Regions from separate parts of the Clostridium sp. JN-9 genome, predicted to be linked through region 2. Evidence: a T-box and tRNA genes for the amino acid it is inferred to sense, from the RefSeq annotation. Region 2 holds a T-box; the other regions hold tRNA genes.
The links. A T-box is a leader RNA that pairs with one kind of tRNA and senses whether it is charged. The one in region 2 lies ahead of leuS (leucine--tRNA ligase), so its partner is inferred to be a tRNA-Leu.
Positions count from the first base shown of each region.

Region 1: it has a tRNA-Leu gene. The T-box ahead of leuS (leucine--tRNA ligase) is inferred to sense a tRNA for this amino acid. The anticodon was not compared.
Region 3: it has a tRNA-Leu gene. The T-box ahead of leuS (leucine--tRNA ligase) is inferred to sense a tRNA for this amino acid. The anticodon was not compared.

Region 1 is NZ_CP035280.1:940,423-947,804, reverse strand. Features, by position in the region: gene EQM05_RS04530 (leucyl aminopeptidase) at 1-911, shown strand, start outside; tRNA gene EQM05_RS04525 (tRNA-Leu) at 1,064-1,148, opposite strand; gene EQM05_RS04520 (lytic transglycosylase domain-containing protein) at 1,218-1,772, opposite strand; gene coaE (dephospho-CoA kinase) at 1,820-2,413, opposite strand; gene polA (DNA polymerase I) at 2,431-5,076, opposite strand; gene aroC (chorismate synthase) at 5,079-6,236, opposite strand; gene EQM05_RS04500 (cytochrome c biogenesis protein CcdA) at 6,441-7,133, shown strand; gene EQM05_RS04495 (IS110 family transposase) at 7,256-7,382, opposite strand, start outside.
Region 2 is NZ_CP035280.1:273,110-280,491, forward strand. Features, by position in the region: gene EQM05_RS01355 (DsrE/DsrF/DrsH-like family protein) at 1-1,211, shown strand, start outside; gene EQM05_RS01360 (DUF2225 domain-containing protein) at 1,246-2,121, opposite strand; gene EQM05_RS01365 (GTP pyrophosphokinase family protein) at 2,305-3,093, shown strand; gene leuS (leucine--tRNA ligase) at 3,118-5,547, opposite strand; T-box leader at 5,602-5,803, opposite strand; gene EQM05_RS01375 (rhodanese-like domain-containing protein) at 5,865-6,278, opposite strand; tRNA gene EQM05_RS01380 (tRNA-Gln) at 6,412-6,486, opposite strand; gene EQM05_RS01385 (hypothetical protein) at 6,529-7,038, opposite strand; gene EQM05_RS01390 (DnaJ domain-containing protein) at 7,176-7,382, opposite strand, start outside.
Region 3 is NZ_CP035280.1:908,026-915,407, reverse strand. Features, by position in the region: gene EQM05_RS04395 (sigma-54-dependent transcriptional regulator) at 1-54, opposite strand, end outside; gene EQM05_RS04390 (TetR/AcrR family transcriptional regulator) at 272-829, shown strand; gene EQM05_RS04385 (HsmA family protein) at 935-1,303, shown strand; gene EQM05_RS04380 (GGGtGRT protein) at 1,354-2,355, opposite strand; gene EQM05_RS04375 (hypothetical protein) at 2,376-3,068, opposite strand; gene ndk (nucleoside-diphosphate kinase) at 3,367-3,777, shown strand; tRNA gene EQM05_RS04365 (tRNA-Leu) at 3,936-4,022, shown strand; gene EQM05_RS04360 (toprim domain-containing protein) at 4,205-6,109, opposite strand; gene EQM05_RS04355 (hypothetical protein) at 6,359-6,673, opposite strand; gene EQM05_RS04350 (hypothetical protein) at 6,889-7,104, shown strand.

The DNA of each region.
Region 1 (7,382 bases), 670 kb from region 2:
TGCCCTCTAATATTGTAACACCGAAATATCTGACTCAGCAGGCAGAAAATATTTCTACTGATGAGAAATTGGATATAGATATAATAGATAAATACAGGCTTGAGCAAATGGGAATGAACTCAATTCTATCAGTGTGCAGCGGAAGTTCACATAGCCCAAGACTTATAGTGCTTCAGTACTTTGGTGATGCTGAAAATAAAGAAATAATATCTCTTATTGGAAAAGGAGTAACCTTTGACAGCGGCGGAATATCATTAAAACCTGCAAAGGGCATGGAATCAATGTCAGGTGATATGGCTGGTGCCTCTTATGTACTTGGTATAATGAAAGCAGTTGGAAGTATCAGACCTAAAAAAAATATAATTGGCCTGATTCCAGTAGTAGAAAATATGCCATCTGGGAATTCTTACAGACCAGGAGATGTAATCACAACATATAGTGGTAAAACTGTTCAGGTTATTTCTACAGATGCAGAAGGAAGACTTATTTTATGTGATGCTATAACCTATGCCAAGGAATTGGGAGCCACTAAAATTATTGATATTGCCACACTGACAGGCTCCTGTGCAAACTTCCTGGGCGGCATAAATGCAGGACTTTTCAGCAATTCAGACAATCTCAGTTCTTCAATAATAAAAGCAGGAAATGCTGTAGGGGAAAATTTCTGGAGGCTTCCAAACAATGAAGAATACTTTGAGCAGCTGAAAACTGATAAGGCAGACTTAAAAAATACAGGTACTGATTCAGGAGCAGTTGTTGCAGGCATGTTTCTTGAAAGCTTTTCTGAGGGAGTTGATTTCGCTCATCTGGATATAGCCGGCTGCTCATCATATTCAAAACCACATGATGGCTATGACATTGGTGCCAACGGTATAACTATGAGAACAATTATTGAATATTTACTGAAATAAATAATATTATAAAAGTGCAGTTGATTTAACTGCACTTTTTAAATTTACGGGAAATATAGAAAAACCACACGTTTATAAGCATTTTTCTTTGCTAAACGTGTGGTATATTTTTAATATAAATTTTGTTTAAATCAGCTTAAAGCCTTTGAAATTGGTGCAGAAGACGGGACTTGAACCCGTATGCCTCTCGGCGTGCGCCCCTTAAACGCATGCGTCTGCCGATTCCGCCACTCCTGCTTAAGATTACAAATATTATTATACTACGTAATAAGTTTATGTCAATAAATAATTTATGTGGTGCAGCATTTATTTACTATCAGCACCATAAAGGTATTTATAGATGCTGTAATTTACTTTAACTTTCTTAACATATTTATCTGTTTCCTTGAAAGGTATATATTCAAGCGTTTTTCCATCTGAAGAGTGATTTTGGCTGTTTAACCACTTTTGTACATTTCCTCTGCCGCCGTTGTAAGCTGCCAAAACTAAGTCAATATTACCATTAAACTCCTTTGTAAGGTCAGAAACATACCAGCACCCCATATCTATATTAAACTTAGGTTCATATAACATCTTGTCATTATAATTTTCTATTTTCATCTTTTCTGAAGCCCACTGTGCTGTTTCTGATGTTATCTGCATAAGTCCGTGAGCGTTTTTGGCAGAAGTGGCATTTTCGTTAAAATTACTTTCTGCTTTAATAACAGCCAATATTAGATATGGATCTACATTATATTTTTTTGAGTATGTTAATATATCCTGTTTATATTTATAAGGATAAAAATGTTTTAATATATTTTTTGAATTAATTGCTACAATAATTACAAGTATAATTAAAAAAAATCTTTTTATTAATTTCATTCCCTATAATTGTACGCACCTTCCATACGTAGCAACCGCACCCCCTATCACTTCTGCAGATTAATTAAAATTTTTTCTAACTGTTTTACTGAACTATCTATTTCTTTTGAATTATCGATAACATAATTTACGTATTTCTTCTTTTCATCTAAACACATTTGAGAATTTATTCTTTGAATCACCTGTTCCATGGTGAAGTTATCTCTTTCCATAACCCTTCTGATTTGAGTTTCCCTGTCAACCCACACCAGAATATTTATATCCATAAGTTTATATAGCCCCTTCTCAATTAAAGTAGGTGCATCAACTATGCATATTTTTACTCCACTTTTACTATATGACGTAATTTTACTAAATATCTCTTTTTTTATAAAGGGGATAATAATACTTTCTAATTCTACTCTTTTTTCTTTGAACTGAAAAATATAATTCCCCAGTTTCCTCCTTATAATTTCTCCATCAGAATCAAAAAATTCATTACCAAACTTTTTGCGGATTTCTAAATTTATTTCAGGATATTTGCACTGTACCTCTCTGGAAATTAAATCTGCATCTATTACTGGAATGTTCTTCTCAGCTAATAATTTGGATATTGTACTTTTCCCGCTTCCAATACCACCAGTTAAACCAACTTTCAGCATTATAACACCACCAGTCACTATTTTGCATCATACCAGGTATTTCCTATATTTATATCAACTTCTAAGGGTACTCTGAGTTTTAAAACATTTTCCATAGCATCTTTAACTATATTCTTAACCACATCAAGCTCATCCTTATAAACATTAACAATTAATTCATCATGAACCTGCAAAATAAGTTTGCTTTTTAATTTTTTATCATTTAACTGTTTATATACCTTTACCATGGCCATTTTTATAATATCAGCAGCACTTCCCTGAATAGGTGTATTCATAGCTAATCTTTCACCAAAGGACCTTACCATTTTATTTGATGCTTGTATTTCAGGTATAAATCTTCTTCTATTCATAATTGTAGTAACATAAAGGCTTTCCCTTGCCTGTTTAATAATATCATCCATATATTTTTTAACATTTGGATATCTCTCAAAATATGTGTCAATATACTGCTTAGCTTCTTTTCTGGATATTTTTAAATCCTTTGCCAGACTGAATTCTCCAATTCCGTATACAATCCCAAAGTTAACAGCCTTTGCATTGCTTCTCATAATAGGTGTAACCTGATCAATTGGTACCTTAAAAACTTCGGAAGCAGTTTTTGTGTGAATATCACTATGGTTAATAAAAGCATTTATTAAATTTTCATCATTTGCAATATGTGCTAATACTCGCAGTTCTATTTGAGAATAATCTGCTGACAGTATAACACAGTTTTCATTTTCAGGTACAAAAACTTTTCTAATTTCTCTTCCAAGCTCATGTTTAATTGGTATATTCTGAAGATTAGGCTCCGTACTTGAAAGTCTTCCAGTAGTAGTAACCGCCTGATTAAAGCTTGAATGTATTTTTTCATCATCATCAATAACAGCCATAAGCCCTTCAACATAAGTAGAATAAAGCTTAGTTAATTGTCTGTAATAAATAATCTTTTCAATTATAGGATGCTTATCACTAAGCGCCTCAAGTACCTCTGCATTGGTTGAATAACCAGTTTTAGTCTTTTTTATTACTGGTAAATCCAATTTCTCAAATAAAACCTTTCCCAGCTGTTTAGGTGAATTTATATTAAACTCTTCATCAGCTAGTTCATAAATGACCTTCTGAGTGAGAAGAATCTCTCTTTTAAATTTCTCTCCCAGTTCTGAAAGCTTTTCTTTGTCAACTCTGAATCCTTCATTTTCCATTGAGGCTAATACCTCAGTAAGAGGCTGTTCAACTTCATATAATAAACTTTCCATATTTGATTCTTTAATATTTTTATTTAATTCATTGTAAAGCTGCTCTAAATAGTAAACTTCCTTTATTTTTACCTTTTCTCCTTCACCATCAATATTGATTCTTAACATTTCCTCTTCAATTTCGTTAAGATTATATTCCCCTTTTGAAGAATCCAAAAGATAAGCAGCTATTTTAGCATCAAATTTAACTCCATTAAACTCAATTCCCATTTTATGAAGTATGGTATGAGGTACTTTAACATCAAATCCAATCTTTAAAATAGAAGTGCTGTCAAAAACAGATTTTAAAATATTAACTGCATTTTCATCATCTTCATGGATAATTTGCTGCATATTAATAGAATAAAGCTCACTATTATATTTCATATAAATTTTACTAATAAAGCTTTTTGAATATACATTTCCATTTTCTATATCAAATATTATAAAGATCTCGGTAAAGCCTTCATTGCTGCATGAAAGTACAATACGGCTGAACAGCTCATCTAATTCACTGACAGTTTCTATATTAATAAAACTTAAATCTTTTTCTTCAGCTTTTACTGTTGTCTTATCACTGTCAGGGATTTCGTCCAGCAATGATTTAAATTGAAGCTTATAAAACATCTGCTTTACACCATCAGCATCATAATTGTCTTGAGATTTTATATCATCTAAGTCCATTTCCACGGGAACATCAGTTATAATTGTGGCAAGTCTTTTACTAAATACAGCCTGCTCACTGTATTCCGTTAGATTTTCCTTTATTTTCTTGCCATTTATACTATTTATATTTGAAAGTACATTTTCAATGCTTCCGTATTCCTTAATTAATTTAAATGCAGTCTTTTCCCCTATACCTGGAACTCCTGGTATATTATCCGATGCATCTCCCATAAGACCTTTTACATCTATAAACTGCTTTGGAGTTACTCCATAATCTTCAATCATTCTGTTTTTATCGTATATTTCCTTTTCAGTAATACCTTTTTTAGTTATTACAACTTTTATATTATCTGATGCCAGCTGAAGTGCATCTCTATCTCCTGTTACAATATAAACTTCAATATCATTTTTTTCTGCATACACTGCAAGGGTTCCAATTAAATCATCAGCTTCAAAGCCATCAATTTCAAATATATTTATTGATAATTTATTTAATAAGTCTTTTATAACTGGGAATTGCTCTGCCAGCTCTTCCGGCATTTTCTTTCTTCCTGCCTTATAATCCTTATATTCATTATGTCTGAAAGTAGGAGCTTTCCTATCAAATGCTGCTACAATGTAGTCAGGCTTAATTTCTTCTTTCATTTTCAAAAGCATAGTTGTAAATCCAAAAACTGCGTTAGTATGTAATCCTTCATTATTTGTTAACGGTGGTAATGCATAAAATGCCCTATTCATTAAACTATTTGAATCCAGCACAAGCATTCTCTCTTTTGTCATTTTCACACCTCCATATTTTTTACAGGCAGATTTCTGCAATAGGCTTTGTAATTTTCAATAAGCTGATTAAAATCATCATTTGGAAATTTATTCAATATTTCTTTAAGTAGTTCATATGCACATACATTTTCAAGCACAATGCCTGCAGGTACCACAGCACAGGTATCTGATCTTTCGTATCTGCTTGTGAGATTTTCCTTTTTTATCAAATCTATTGAGTCAACGCCCTTTTTCACACTTGAAATTGGCTTCATAAAAGCAGTGATATTAATATCTTCTCCATTGGATACTCCAGCTTCAATTCCTCCGCAATTATTACTGCTTCTTGTAATTCTGCCGTTTATATATTTAATTCCATCATTAAAGCTGCTGCCTTTTTCAGTTATATTGGTACCATTTCCAAATTCTACGGCTTTCATACCCTGAACTGATATTATTGCCTTTGACAAAATACCATCTAATTTCTTGTCCCATTGAGTATAGCTTCCAATACCAAGAGGCACTCCTTTTATGGAAATAAAAATACTTCCCCCTATGGTATCACCCTGTTCACTGCATTGGTCTATTATGTTTTTCCATTCTTTTCTTATATTCTTATCAAAACATCTTAAATTATTTCGTTCTATTATATCATAATCATTATGGTTAAATAAATCCACCTGTGTATCTTGTATTCCGCCAATGCTTTTAACCTTACTTCTGATAATAATTCCAAGACTTTCAAGAGCCTGTTTGCATACAGCTCCTACTGCAACTCTTATGGCTGTCTCCCTGGCTGAAGTTCTTTCTATGGTATCTCTTATATCCAGTGTATTATATTTATAGTATCCCACTAAATCACCATGGCCAGGCCTTGGAACTGTTATTCTTTCATTATCATCAGGCTTTTTAGAAAGCTTTTCAATCCAGTTTTTATAATCCTTATTGTATATAATTAAAGTTATAGGATTCCCTGTGGTATATTTTCCCCTTACACCTGACCAGATTTCAACTGAATCCCTTTCAATTTTCATTCTGTTTCCTCTGCCATAACCATTCTGTCTTCTTGAGAGTTCATTGTTTATGCTGTTTATATTAATTTCAAAGTTTGATGGAAAGCCTTCAATTATAGCAGTTAAAGCTTTCCCATGAGATTCTCCTGCATCTAAAAATCTTAACATATATTAAATTCCCTTCTTAATCTGTAATACTTTAAAAAATTATACAAATATAATTATATAATAAAACAGCATATTAATTACAATGATAATAAAAAAATTTCCTGCAAAAACAGCAACTTTAAATTTTGTTTGATATTTTTGGGAAATAATATTATAATAATTTTATACCCACTATGGGTATATATTACAATGGAGGTATAGAATTTGGATAATATTTCTTTAATCTTAGCTTTTTCTGCTGGGCTTCTATCTTTTTTATCACCCTGCGTACTTCCTCTTTTCCCGGCATATATTGGTTATATTACAGGTACTACCATAGGAGATACACATAATTCTAAAAATAAATTCAATGCACTTTATAAATCATTTGCCTTTGTTATTGGTTTTTCAATAATATTCATCCTACTAGGTGCCACGGCTACTTTTCTAGGCAGTCTTGTAACAAAGCATATGGATATATTGAGGAAAATTGGCGGAATTATCATAATACTATTTGGATTACATACCACTGGAATTTTTAAAATTAAATTTTTATATTATGAAAAAAAATTCATTCATTTTCAAAGCTTTAGTAATTTAAATTCACTTTTCATGGGTATGGCTTTTGCTACTGGATGGACACCATGTATCGGCCCAATACTTGCATCAATATTAATTTATGCTTCAAATATGAATACAGTACCCAAGGGAATTCTCCTGCTCATTATGTACTCATTGGGATTAGCTGTTCCTTTTATTTTAACGGCCCTGGCTGTTGAAAAACTCACTTTGTACTTTAAAAAAATCAGTAAATATCTGCCTGTGTTTTCTATTGTCAGCGGCATTTTAATGATTGCTATGGGAATACTTATTTTTACAAATAAACTTAGCATCTTAAGCAACTACTTTAATTTTTAAGAAAGCAATTTGGTAATATGTCAAGAACAAAATAAAAAGAAAATGAAATGATTCTTCAAAAAAAGGGTAACCCTAATAAACATACAGTCAAATCAGAATGTATGTTCGTGTGTCTTATATAATTAATCTACTCTATTTGAAGAGTAGAGTTGATTTTTAGCCAGCAATCCAAAAATCAAACGGATTAATTTACGAGAAGTTAGCGCGAGTGCTCGTTTATGCTGATGTGTAGTCACTTCAGCAAATTTC
Region 2 (7,382 bases):
GTACAGTTTATGATTTAGAAGAACTGGAACTGGCTTATGCACCTCCTTTTAGCTCAGCAAAGGATCCTGTTAATATGGCAGGATTTACTGCAGAAAATGTTTTAACAGGCAAGGTAGAAGTAATTACTCCTATGGAAATTGATAACAGAGATAAAAATAACTCTATATTACTGGATGTAAGAGATGATATTGAAACTGATAATGGAGTTATTGAAGGTGCATATAAAATACCAGTAAATTCCCTTAGAGAAAGAATGAGTGAATTAGATAAGAATAAGGAAATAATTGTTTACTGTCAGGTGGGCTTAAGAGGATATATAGCAGCAAGAATATTATCTTCCAATGGATACAAGGTAAAGAATGTTACAGGCGGTTATAAGAGCTATATAATGGGCAAATTTAAGCCTGACACCATAGGCTCAATGCCAGGCGGGAAAAATGAGAAGGATGACAAAAGCATAAATGAAAAGGAAACTGCATCAGATATAACTTTGGATGCCTGCGGGTTATGCTGTCCAGGACCTCTTATGAGGGTAAATAATTGTGCTGAAACCATGGAAGTTGGACAAATCATGAGAGTTACAGCTTCAGACGCTGGTTTCTATGAAGATGTAAAAGCCTGGTGTGAAAGAACTAATAATGAACTGGTCAAAAGATCCAGGGAAAATGGTTTGATTTCAGCTGTTATAAGAAAAGGCAAAAAGCCGGAAGCAGCTGCATCATCTAATATTGCACCAGTAAAGGATAATAAAACTTTAATAGTATTCAGTGGAGATTTTGATAAGGCTATTGCATCATTTATTATTGCCAATGGAGCTGTAGCAATGGGCAAAAAGGTAACTATGTTCTTTACATTCTGGGGCTTAAATATTTTAAGAAAACCTGAAAAAATTAATATAAAAAAAGGATTCATGGATAAAATGTTTGGAGCTATGATGCCAAGAGGAAGCAAAAAGCTTAAGCTTTCAAAAATGAATATGATGGGCATGGGAACCAAAATGATGAGGAAGGTTATGAAGGATAAGAATATAAATTCCCTGGAGGAACTAATTCAATCAGCTATTGATAGCGGTATACAAATAGTAGCCTGCCAGATGTCCATGGATGTAATGGGACTTAAAAAGGAAGAATTATTAGATGGAGTAAAAGTTGGAGGAGTAGGTTACTATCTGGGGCAGGCAGAGGATTCGAATGTCAATTTGTTTGTATAATAAAAAATTCCTAGCATAATTTGCTAGGGATTTTTTACTTTTTAAATAATTTTGAAAACAGACCTTTTTTCGTATTATTATGTAATTGGTTTTCTTCTTCTTCCTTTTCTTTTTGCGCCTTTTCTTCTTCTTTTTCATCATATCTTATTAAATCTTTTTGATCCCGGCACATTTCCTTAATTTTTTGTTTTGCAGCTGCTGATGTTATTACTTTGCTGAACCATGAAAGAGCCTCATCACTTTTACCAATTCTTCTGTTTAATTCACCTATTAAGTACATAACTGTATATTTATCCATACCATAAATAGGCATGTCCTCATTAAAGTAAGCATCATCAAAGCCTTCCTTAGCCTTTGTTAAAAAGAGTTTTTCATTATCGGCATCTTTTTTTATTCTGTACATCCATGCAATTTTTAAACATGTCATTGCTTTCATGCTGGATTTTGAATTAATTGCCCAATAATTAAGTAATGCTAATTTATATCTTTCAATGGCTATATCTACGTCATAGGTTTCAGGATAATCCTTGGAAACCCACCTTGAAGAAATTTTTTCTTTAACCTGATCGATTTGATGATACTTAATTTTTTCAAAATCAGATTTTAAGGCTGAATATCCACATTCATTACAAACCCACACATCATAAAAATATGGGTTCACCAGATTGTATGATACATAAAAATCACTATACTTTTTACCAATTCTATAAGCGGAGCTCTTTAAAGCTTTTACCTTAAATTTGCTGCCGCACACAGGACATTCTACTTCTCTATTAAAAAGATAATCTTCTTCTGTTTTTTCTTTTTCTTCCTTTTTCTTTGGATCTTCCTGCTTTTTATTGTATAAATCAAGACCTTCAGCGTCTTCAAACCCTAAATCCTCCAGACCGGAAAAAATATCCTTGTTCATGTACAATCACCTACTATATCATATTATTATCTCTTATAAATTTATTATAGCAAAAAAAATGTGAAAATGTATTATTTATTTGTAGATATATATTATAATATAATCATAATATATATTCAAATAAACCAAAAAACACGACTTTAAATATATTTAAAATTAACGTTTAGTAAGGGATGAATAATAATGGCAATTAAAGAATGGAAAACTTTTTTAATTCCCTACGCACAGGCAACAGAGGAATTAAAGGTTAAGTTCAGAAGCATAAGAACAGAATATAGAAGAAAAAACGAATATTCACCTATTGAATTTGTAACAGGAAGAGTCAAAGAAATTTCAAGTATGCTGGAGAAAGCAAATAAATTTAATATTCCTTTGGATAGAATTGAATATGAAATGGAGGACATATCCGGCATAAGAATAATGTGCCAGTTTGTAGATGATATTCAGAAAGTTGTGGAACTGGTAAGAAATAGAAAAGACATGCAGATAATTTATGAAAAGGACTATATAACCAATTATAAACAAAGCGGTTACAGAAGCTATCACATTATAATAAGATATCCTATAAATATGGCGGAAGGACAGAAAAATATTTTAGCGGAATTGCAAATAAGAACACTAGCCATGAACTTTTGGGCCACTATAGAGCATTCATTAAATTATAAATACAAACAGCAAATACCGGAAAATATAAAATACAAGCTTAAGACTGCTGCTGATGCTGCTTTTCAGCTGGATAACCTAATGACGGAAATAAAAGATGAAATTAAAGATGCACAGAAGCTGTTTGAGGTTAAGTCAAGCATAATATCTGATATTATGAATAATATATTGTTTTTAGCATCTTTAGGGAAAATACAAGAGTCAAACAGATATCAGACACAGCTTAATAAACTCATAGAGCAGGGGGAAGTATCTGAGTTAAATAATCTAAAAGAAGCTGCTAAAAAAACTTTGGATTTACATAAATAGGGATTAGGGGAAAACCCCTGATCCTTATTTAATTACTATATTTACAAGCCTTCCCTTAATAACTATAACTTTTACTATATTCTTATTACCTATAAAAGTTTTAACATCCTGATTTTCAAGTGCTGCTTTTTTAATATCCTCTTCTGATAAATCAGAAGGTATATTTATTCTTGCTTTAATTTTACCATTAACCTGCACAGCAATTTCTACCTCATCTTTTACAAGTGCCTTTTTATCATATTCAGGCCAGGATTCATTAAACACTGAATAAGGCATTCCCACGGACTGCCATTGTTCTTCAGCAAAATGAGGGGCAAATGGTGCAATTAATCTAATGAAATCTAAAATAGTTTCTCGTACAAGTGCAGTATTTTTTACTGGTTCATTTTCATATTTTGAAAGAGCATTAGTAAGTTCCATCATTCTTGCAATACAAGTATTGAACTGCATTTTTTCAGCATCTTCTGTAATAGACTTTATAGTATAGTTCCTTACAAAGTTTAAGTCCTTTTCTGCACTGCCAAAGGAATCCTTTGTGCTGGATGAATCAAAATTCTTTAAGCTGTCAAGCACTCTTTCTATTCTATCAATGAATTTTGATATTGATTTTATTCCATCGTCGCTCCAGGCACCGCCCATGGAATAATCGAAACCAAACATAAGATACATCCTGAAAACATCAGCACCATATTCATTTATATATTCATCTGGTGATATTGTATTCCCTTTTGATTTACTCATTTTCTGACCATCAGGACCAAGTATTAATCCCTGGTGCCTTAATGATAAGAATGGTTCATCAAAATTCAGATATCCCATATCTCTTAAAGCTTTTGTAATAAATCTGGCGTAAAGTAAATGCATACATGCATGCTCAGGGCCTCCCACATATTTATCAACAGGAAGCATTTTATTAATAATTTCAGGGTCAAAGGCTTTGGCGCTGTTTTTATTATCAGGATATCTTAAATAATACCAGGATGAACATACAAAAGTATCCAGGGTATCTGCTTCTCTGCGGGCAGGTCCTCCGCATTTAGGACAGGTGGTGTTCATAAATTCTTCACTTTTTGCCAGTGGTGATTTGCCATCAGGTGCAAATTCAACGTTATATGGCAGCTTAACAGGAAGCTGATCCTCTGGTACAGGAACTATGCCGCAATGATCACAGTAAACCACAGGTATTGGTGCGCCCCAATATCTTTGCCTTGATACAAGCCAGTCCCTAAGTCTGTAATTTATTTTTTTAGCACCAAGTCCTAAGGATTCCAGTTTATTTATAATGGCATTTTTTGCAGCTTCACCGGATAAACCGTTATAATCAGAACTATTTGTCATAGGACCATATTCAGTGAATGGAAGTTCTCCGCCTTCTATAACTCTTATTATCGGTAAGTTATACTTTTTTGCAAAAGCAAAATCCCTTTCATCATGTGCAGGCACAGCCATTACAGCTCCGGTACCATAGGTGCTTAATACATAATCACCAATCCAGATTGGAACTTTAGCTCCATTAATAGGATTTATGGCATAGCTTCCAGTGAATACACCTGTCTTTTCTTTTGAAATAGACTGCCTTTCTATATCAGATTGTTTTTTAGTGCTTTCTTTATATTCCTTTACTGCATCCTTATACTCATCAGTAGTAATTTTATCAACAAGTGGACTTTCAGGAGCCAGAACCACATAAGTAACACCAAAAAGTGTATCAGCTCTTGTTGTGAACACCTGAAATTCCAGGTCAGAACCAACTACTTTAAATGTAACTTCTGCACCTGTAGATTTTCCTATCCAATGTCTCTGCATAGCCTTTGTCTTTTCAGGCCAGTCTAATTCATCTAATTTTTGAAGAAGTTCTTCAGCATAATCTGTAATCTTTAGAAACCATTGAGTTAAATCTCTTTTGGTAACTTCAGTACCGCATCTTTCACAGCAATTATCAACTACTTGTTCATTAGCTAAAACTGTATTGCAGCTAGGGCACCAATTTACAGGGGCCTTTTTTCTATAAGCCAATCCTTTTTCATAAAGTTTAAGAAAAACCCATTGAGTCCATTTATAGTATTCAGGCTTGCATGTAATAACTTCGTTGTCCCAATTAAACATAGCCCCCATAGCTTTTAACTGTTTTTCCATAGTTTCAATATTTTTTAAGGTTGAATCCTTTGGATGAACCCCGGTTTTTATAGCATAGTTTTCTGCAGGTAATCCAAATGCATCAAATCCCATTGGCTGAAAAACATTATATCCCTGCATTCTTTTAAATCTAGCCCAGGAATCCACAGGCCCATAATTAAACCAGTGACCTGCATGAAGTTTACTTCCTGATGGGTAGGAAAACATCTCCAGAACATATAATTTTTTATCCATTTTATTTTTATCAAATTTGTATAAATCAGTTTCTTCCCATCTTTTCTGCCACTTTTTATCTATGGCAGTTCCATACTTGCTCATTATATCTCTCCTCATTATTTTATTTTTTGTAAAATAAAAAGCCTCCATCTCTGTATAAGAGACGAAGACTACATTCCGCGGTACCACTCTAATTAAACCATAAAAGGTTTCACTTATAGACTTTATCGGATCAACCCGTATCTGTTTCAGCAGATAAGCTCACAGGCAAGTTCATAAATTTCAGGCACTGTTTTGCACCATACAACAGTTCTCTAAAGGATGAATAAATACTACTACTCCTGATCAAAGCACAACAATATTATATTTAATCAAATTTTATTTTTATTTTATATTAATGTTGAATTATTGTCAAGAAGTTAATCTTTTTCAATGTCATATGTCCACTGATCTATACCACCAAGTGAATACACATTATTATATCCAAGCTGTTCCAATATTTCAGCAGCGTTTTCAGATCTTATTCCCCTTTGGCAGTAAACTATTATCTTTGTGGATTTATTTATATTTTTATGTATAACCTCATCCTTTAATATCTGAAGGGGGATATTTATACTTTTAGGTATATGACCCTGTTTATACTCACTGGGAGTTCTTACATCTATAATCAAAGCTTCTGAAGAAGGCGTATTTATCATATCCTTTACTTCAATGGCAGTAATTTTTTTATAGGCTTTAACACTTTCGTAGGGGAAAAATAAAGTAACAACTATTAATGAAACAGCAATTAAATAAAAGTAAAGTTTAAAATTATTAGAATTCTTGGAAAACATATATTGCACCTCACTATAATTAAAGACTAAGTTACATTTATTACAAAATTTAACTTAGTCTTATTATGTGCTTAGCTGAAAAAAATATCCAAAAATCTAAAAAATAAAAAGCTCTTGAAATTCAAGAGCTTTTTGGCTGCCCATGCTGGACTCGAACCAACAAATGCCTGTTCCAGAGACAGGTGCCTTACCATTTGGCTAATGGGCATTAACATTACTACGACATTAACTATTATATCAAAGATAATAATTATGTCAAGATTTTTTTGTATTTAGATAAATATGTTATAAAAATAGTTAAAGCATAATCATATACCCAGAAACCAACTTCACATAAAATAATGAGAATATAAATGGGATATTTTAATTTTATGCTGCCAATAAAAAATGATTTAATGAGTAAACCACCAATAAAAAGTGATAAATTAAAAAAAAGAAATTTTATAATTATTTCAAAGGGAAGTTTTCTAATTCTTTCAATATAGTATTTACATATCCCATATACTCCGAAAAATAGTACATAAGCTAAAACTGCAATGTTTAATCCACATATGAAAAGAGACAATAAAGCTGTAGCTGCGTAAACCATAATTGAAGTAAGAATGTTAGACGATACTACTGCAATTGGAATTAAAGCAGAAGCAATAATCAAAATAAAAGTTTTATTAATGGGAAAAACATTACCCAAATATACGCATATAACGCCAATAGCAGTAAGAATACCTCCTTTGGCAATATTTGAAGAATTATTTTTAGCCACTAACTTTCACCCCCAATTTCTACAGTTAAAAGTTTAGAGTTTCGAGTTAACAATTAATGTAAGTTTTGCTTTGGCAAAACAAATTAATAAAAATTTACTTATAACTTATAACTTATAACTCATAACTCTTAACTGAATCAGCATCCCGACATTCCATTGCAAAAGCAGTCAATGCAATACAGGGTTGCACATATATTGCAGATAGAATTATCCCTTTGTGTATTAAAAGGCTGCCTATAGGACTGATTTGCATACTGAATCTTGGAAAATGCCTCTCTATATTCCATATTAGAAGGATCCAGATTGCAGGCCGTGCTGATATTACTATAGGCTGCATCATACCA
Region 3 (7,382 bases), 630 kb from region 2:
TATGCAATTACACAGCTCTTTTAAGTGCTCATATACTTTATCTTTTCTAAGCAAACATATTCCCCCTTATTCTAGTACTCTGCATGGTCTTATACCCTTTTCTTAATAAATTTATTATATATCTTGAACTTAGGTATTACAACTTTTGGATACCACTACAAACGCAAAGCGTTAAGGTAAAGATATTAATTCCAAAAAAATTATGTTGACAAACCATAGTAAATATACTAAAATGAACATAGTTCATATGAATATTACAGGAGGGGATGCATTGTCTAGAATAATTGAAAATCCAAAACAGCTTATATTAAAAAAAGCTGAAGAAATTCTATATAATGATGGCTATTCAAAGCTAAGTATGAGAGCTGTATCAAAGGCATGTAATATAGCTTTAGGTACAATATACAACTATTATCCCACAAAAAAAGATCTGGTTATTGAAATGATGACTGACTATTGGAAGGATTATTTATATTCAGTTCGGAAAATAGCAGATTCAAATGATGATATTTATATTAAATTAAAAAATATCTTCGATAAATTGAAAATATTTTTTAAAAGCTTTAGACAGTATTGGCTGACCCCAGACCTTTATGACAGACCCGATTATGTTGAGGGTGGACTAAAGAAAGAGTATTCTTTCTTAGAAAACATTATAACTATAGTTGAAGACATTTTAATAAAAGAACAGTGTGATAATAATATTAAAATCAAACTGGGTACACATGAAACAGCAAATTTTATAATTATGAATTTCGTAACAATGGTTCAGATGCCGCTTTTTAAGTATTCATCCTTTGAATTATTTCTTAAAGAACTTTTTAAATAAATCATATCTTTATTGATATGATTTTAAAAGGCCTCGATATGAACATTGTTCATGGCATTCATTCAAATATATCTTAAATTTATATATAAACGAGGAGGTATTCTTATGTTAATTTATGCAATTATAACAATTACATTGGCTCTCATATTTTACACTATAGGTGTATGGAGCGAGAAAGCTCAAGGTGAACTTAAGAAATGGCACTTAGCTGTTTTTTATATTGGACTAGCATTTGACACTACAGGAACAACAATTATGAGCAAAATTGCTTCTGGCGGCTTTAAACTTAATTTCCATGGCATTACAGGCTTACTTGCAATTCTTTTGATGCTTTTCCATGCAATTTGGGCAACTGTAGTATTAGTTAAAAATGATGAAAAAGCTAAAGCAAACTTCCATAAATTCAGTATTTTTGTTTGGCTTATCTGGCTTATACCTTTTATTTCAGGTGCTATATTTGGTATGACAAGATAACAAAACTAAAAGCAGAGGGTATATTAAAAAAATACTCTCTGCTTCTTAAATTATTTATTCATTGCTTCCTGAACAGCAACTGCTACTGCAACAGAAGCTCCAACCATTGGGTTGTTACCCATTCCGATTAGTCCCATCATTTCAACGTGAGCTGGAACTGATGAAGAACCTGCAAACTGAGCATCTGAGTGCATTCTTCCCATAGTATCTGTCATACCATAAGAAGCTGGGCCTGCTGCCATGTTATCTGGATGAAGAGTTCTTCCTGTACCACCGCCCGATGCAACTGAGAAATACTTCTTACCTTGCTCTATGCATTCCTTCTTATATGTACCTGCAACTGGATGTTGGAATCTTGTTGGATTTGTTGAGTTTCCTGTTATTGAAACATCAACACCTTCATGGTGCATTATAGCTACACCTTCTCTAACATCATCTGCTCCAAAGCATCTGACTTCTGCTCTTTCGCCCTTTGAGTAAGCTGTTTCTTTAACTATGGTTAATTTTGATGTGTAATAATCAAATTTAGTCTGAACATATGTAAAACCATTTATTCTTGAGATAATATATGCTGCATCTTTTCCAAGACCATTTAATATAACCCTTAATGGCTCTTTTCTTACTTTATTTGCTGATCTGGCAAGTCCTATAGCACCTTCAGCAGCAGCAAAGGATTCATGTCCTGCAAGGAATGCAAAGCATTTAGTATCTTCTCTTAATAGCATAGCTGCTAAATTTCCGTGACCTAAGCCAACTTTTCTGTCATCGGCAACTGAACCAGGAATACAAAATGACTGTAAGCCTTCTCCTATAGCCTTTGCAGCATCTTCAGCCTTCCTGCAGCCTTTTTTAATAGCTATAGCAGCACCAACTGTATAAGCCCAGCATGCATTTTCAAAGCATATTGGCTGAATGCCCTTTACTATATTATAAACATCTATACCTTTTTCATCACATACTTTTTTAGCTTCTTCAACAGAGCTTATTCCGTATTTATTTAATACTGGTAATATCTGATCTATTCTTCTTTCATAACTTTCAAATAATGCCATGTCAGTTCATCCTCCTTCTCTTATTCATGCCTTGGATCTATAAGTTTTGCAGCTTCTGCAAATCTTCCATAAGTACCTGTAGCTTTTTTCATAGCTTCATTTGCATCTATGCCTTTTTTAATCATATCCATCATTTTTCCAAGGCTGACAAATTCATAACCAATTACTTCATTGTTTTCGTCTAAAGCTATTCTATTTATGTAACCTTCAGCCATTTCCAGGTATCTTGTTCCCTTAGCACTAGTGCCGTACATTGTACCAACCTGGCTTCTTAATCCTTTTCCTAGATCTTCAAGGCCTGCACCTATTGGTAGTCCGCCTTCTGAGAAAGCAGTCTGAGTTCTTCCATAAACTATCTGTAAAAATAATTCTCTCATAGCTGTATTTATTGCATCACAAACCAAGTCTGTATTTAAAGCTTCAAGTATTGTCTTTCCTGGGAGAATTTCAGATGCCATAGCAGCTGAATGTGTCATTCCAGAGCATCCTATAGTTTCAACTAATGCTTCCTGAATAACTCCATCTTTTACGTTTAAAGTTAATTTGCAGGCACCCTGCTGAGGAGCACACCAGCCAATTCCATGAGTTAAACCTGATATATCCTTTATTTCTTTAGCTTGTACCCATTTTCCTTCTTCTGGTATTGGAGCTGGGCCATGATTAGGTCCTTTTGCAACACAAATCATGTTTTCAACTTCTGTTGAATAAATCATTTTATTATCTCCTTCCTACTATAGATCATTGATTTTCAAATTTATTAATGTGGCTATGTAATTATTTAGCCCACTGGGTATATTTACGTCCCACATCAGTTATAAAATAATTGACATACGTACTTTTTTATTTTAACAAATTTCTCAGTTGGTAACAATAGCTTTAATAAATAAATTGAATCAGAACTAAATTACACAAAATTCTGATAACATACACTATTTTTATTTATTATACTATTGCGTTTATTGTATGCTGTAATGTATAATATCTTCCATAAACTATTATGGGAGGTATTTTATGTCTGAAAGAACTTTAGTACTTATAAAACCTGACGGAGTTGAGAGAAAATTAATAGGAAAAATTATAAATTTCTACGAGGAAAAAAATTTAAATATTATTGCAATGAAAATGATTAAGCCAGATCTTGCTACAGTGGAAGAACATTATATTGAGCATACGAAAAAGGATTATTTTAAAGATTTAATAAGTTACATAACTGAAGAAAGACTGGTTGCCATGGTTGTTCAGGGTGAGCACGCTGTTGAATTGGTAAGAAAGATTAATGGCTCAACAGATCCTTTGAATTCTGATATGGGGAGTATCAGGGGCAGATTTGCCTGTGATAAGCAAAGAAATCTGGTTCATGCCTCTGATAGTGCTGATAGCGCTAAACGTGAAATCAATATATGGTTCCCTGAGGTAAAATAATACTGTTGACATAATTATTATCATATGATATCATAATTCTGTTACTTGCCGCTGTGGCGGAATTGGCAGACGCACGGGACTCAAAATCCCGGATAAATTGTCGATTGTAAAATTTCATAATTATACAATATAATCGTATATTTTTTCTCTTTTATTGTGCCGCTGTGATGGAACTGGCAGACTTGACAGACTCAAAATCTGTTGTCCGTAAGGGCGTATCGGTTCGAATCCGATCAGCGGCACCATCAAAATTTTTATCTCTTGTATAAGAGTGTATTTTTATACAATCCAATAAGTTATCAGAAATCGCACGTCTTATGCGATTTTTTTTGCTCTGAAATAAATAATCCGACGTATAAATCTATTATATCATAATAAAAAATAAAGCCTACCTTTTTTAGGTAGGTTGAATTAATTATATTATTTTTTAAACAGTTACGGATGATAATGATGATGTTATTGGCTTTGCGTTAGTAGTATTATTATTCTCTTTTTCTATTGTTGCTACTACATTTGCCCAATAATTTTCTGCGTCCTCTGCAAGTGTTGTCTTTTTTGTTTTATCTACTTTTACATCTTTTAATTCTTCTATTTCCATTAGTTCTTCTTTTATCTCAATACTATTTTTCTGTGCCTTCTCTACATAATCTTTTATTGTTAAATCAGTATATATTAAAGGAAAAATATAATTGCTTGTTATATAATTCTCTTGGTCTTTTCGCCAATACATTTCTCCGGCATCTTTAAATCTATCGTCCTTATAATTTCCAAAAACTATATTTTTAAATCCTGCGGCTTTAAGTTTTTTGTATGCCCTTATGCTTCCGTTTATTCCGGCTGTATCATTATCGTAACTAATTACGATTTTAAGTTCGCTTTGGCTTAATTTCTTAAAATCTTTTATAAGTTGTATCTGTCCACTTGTTAATTTACAACCATAGCTTGCCACAACAGCAGTCTTTGCAAAATTTTTACTTGCTATCCTTAAAGCATCTTTTTCGCCTTCTGTTATTACCAGCTTATTGTATTCCCGTGGAGCATCCGAATACCTACTTAATAAAAACAGGGAATTATCTGTTTTTGTACCTATTAAATTTATTTTAAGTTTGCTTACGAGGTCACTTTTTTGTGTGCTAAACCATTCATCCCCTTTTATAATTTCTAATATATCTTCTTCTGTATCTTTAAAGCCACGTTTGTTAAATTTCCCTGTTCTACGTCCCTTGAGTCCTATAATCTTACCATAGGTATCTTTTATTACATAAATTACAGAGCCACGGAACATATTACTCCAGTATTTAACATCTTTATCTTCTGCGGATGATATAGTAAAATCTCTATAATAAACATCTGTGCCAAAATCCTTTTTTGTAAAGTGCATTTTTTGTAGATACCAATTATTTTGTGTACATTCTTCCAAAATGCCTTCTGCTATCTGCCCTGTTTTCTCTATCTGCTCTTCTTCTTTTCTTATTCTCTCGGCTTTGGCTTTCTCAATTTCGTTTATGTTCTTTTTTTCGAATTTTGTTATGATAACTTCTTTACCGCTACCGTACAGGATATTGTATATATAATCTATAGGATTAACTCCATCAAGCAATTTTTTTAAGGCTGTAAAAATGGTACCTCTTTTGCCACACTTTTGACAATAAAAATTCGGTACATTTTCTGTTATAATCCATCCGCAATGTCTTGTGTTTTTATCTTTATCTGTATCGCAGAGCGGACATTTTGTTTCAGCAATTTCATTTCCTTTTACATATTTTGTTTTGTAGTCCTCTGTATCTCTAACTACTCCGGTGGATTTTAATACTAACATTAATTTATTTATGTTCCAGCCGTTATTATCTATTTCCACTTTTCTTAATAATCTTTTCCATTCTGCTATGTCTTCATCATCATCCTTGTCTTTCCAGGCATCTATTATCTGTTTTCTTAACTTCCACTTTAAATCTATAGCTTTATATAATGCTGTATTTACTACGTTATCTAATTTATCTTCCTGCGCATTTTTAAGATAGCTTTTTAAGTTTAATTTGTCTGCTAACTGTTTGTACAAATTATAATCTAACTTCACGTATTTATATTCCCATCTGTTTTCATCTTTAGTATAGTAATTGTAATTTTTTAGGTTTTTAAGATCGTAATTTGATTTTAATAAATTTGCTACCGCACTATTTATAACGGTAGCCCAATCCAGTTGGTTATCCCCGTTAAAAATGGTATTATATTTATTTATTATTTTATTATAATTTTCAGTTTGATCTTTAAATATTCTCATTACATACCACGCTCCTTTATGTTCATCTGTATTTATAATCCATTTGGTCATTTTTGGATTATGTACTGCAATTTAATGCTTGAGCGGTGGTTTATAAAATTTTATGTAATGGGCTTTGATAAGCCCCTAATATCTAATTATTTTTTATTTATTAAGAACTCTTGTTCCCTCTATGATTATATATTAGGACATCATTTTCGGTATTTGCAAGTTTTTTTATAAACTTTTTAAAATTTTTTATTAAGATTATGATAGCATCAGCATTTCCAGAAGTCTAATTCTACCATATACTTCCTTAACTCACCTTGTCAGGCATCCACCTTTTAACATATCAGTACAAATCACACGTCTTATAAATTCTCCAGTTTTTAGCTGCCTATTCGCAGCTATATCTTTAATAGTTTTATATTCATCATCGTTTAAGCTGAATAACATTTTTTGGAGGTCTTTTGAATTATATTCTGTATCCTCGTAAATATTTGTATTATCTTCTAAACTTCTTATTAAATTTAAAGTATATTTTGTGGCTGGTAAGTTATGATGCTTTGCCACGGTTTTTAAAGCTGTATAACAGCTTGGAGATAAACAAGCCCAGATTTTATTTTTTCTTTTCATATGGCATCACCATCCTATCCTTTGTTCTTTATAAATATATAGTAGAACATCATTTTTGATAGTTGCAAGTATTTTTATTAAAAATATTGATAATCTTCTAAATTGTGATATAATATTATTATAATTTACAAATTAGTAAAAACATGATAATCCAAACATAATAATATGAAAACCTATGGATAAAAAAGGGAGAGGATGAAAAATTGATGAATCCTATGGATAAGATAAAAAATGAAATGATAGATACTAAATTGGTAGTATGTCAGGATGGATTTACGTACCAGTTGAATAGAACCAGACAGGGATTTTTAGATACAATAAATTTAAGCTATGCTACGAAAAGTGGTATGAAGACTATTAGTAGACGGATGCCTTCCGTTTTGGGATGGGCTACACAAACAGCTTTGGAATTTGCTATTCCACTAATATAATAAGAATAAAATAAGTATAGTAAGAGGTCATTAAGGCCTCTTTTTCTATTGACAACGTAACGTTGACGTAGAAAATAAATGACAGGATGATTAATATTTAGATAAATAAATAGCTAAAAACACGTTTAATAAGCTAAAAAACAAAAAATGAAACGATGGCAGTAAATTAAGTGGCTTATAATACATATTCCTGCTTCTTTTGTATATATCTATTTTCTATCTTCTAAAGACTGTTCCGAATTTAAAAACGATTTACGATTTTGGACTACGTTTTCTGT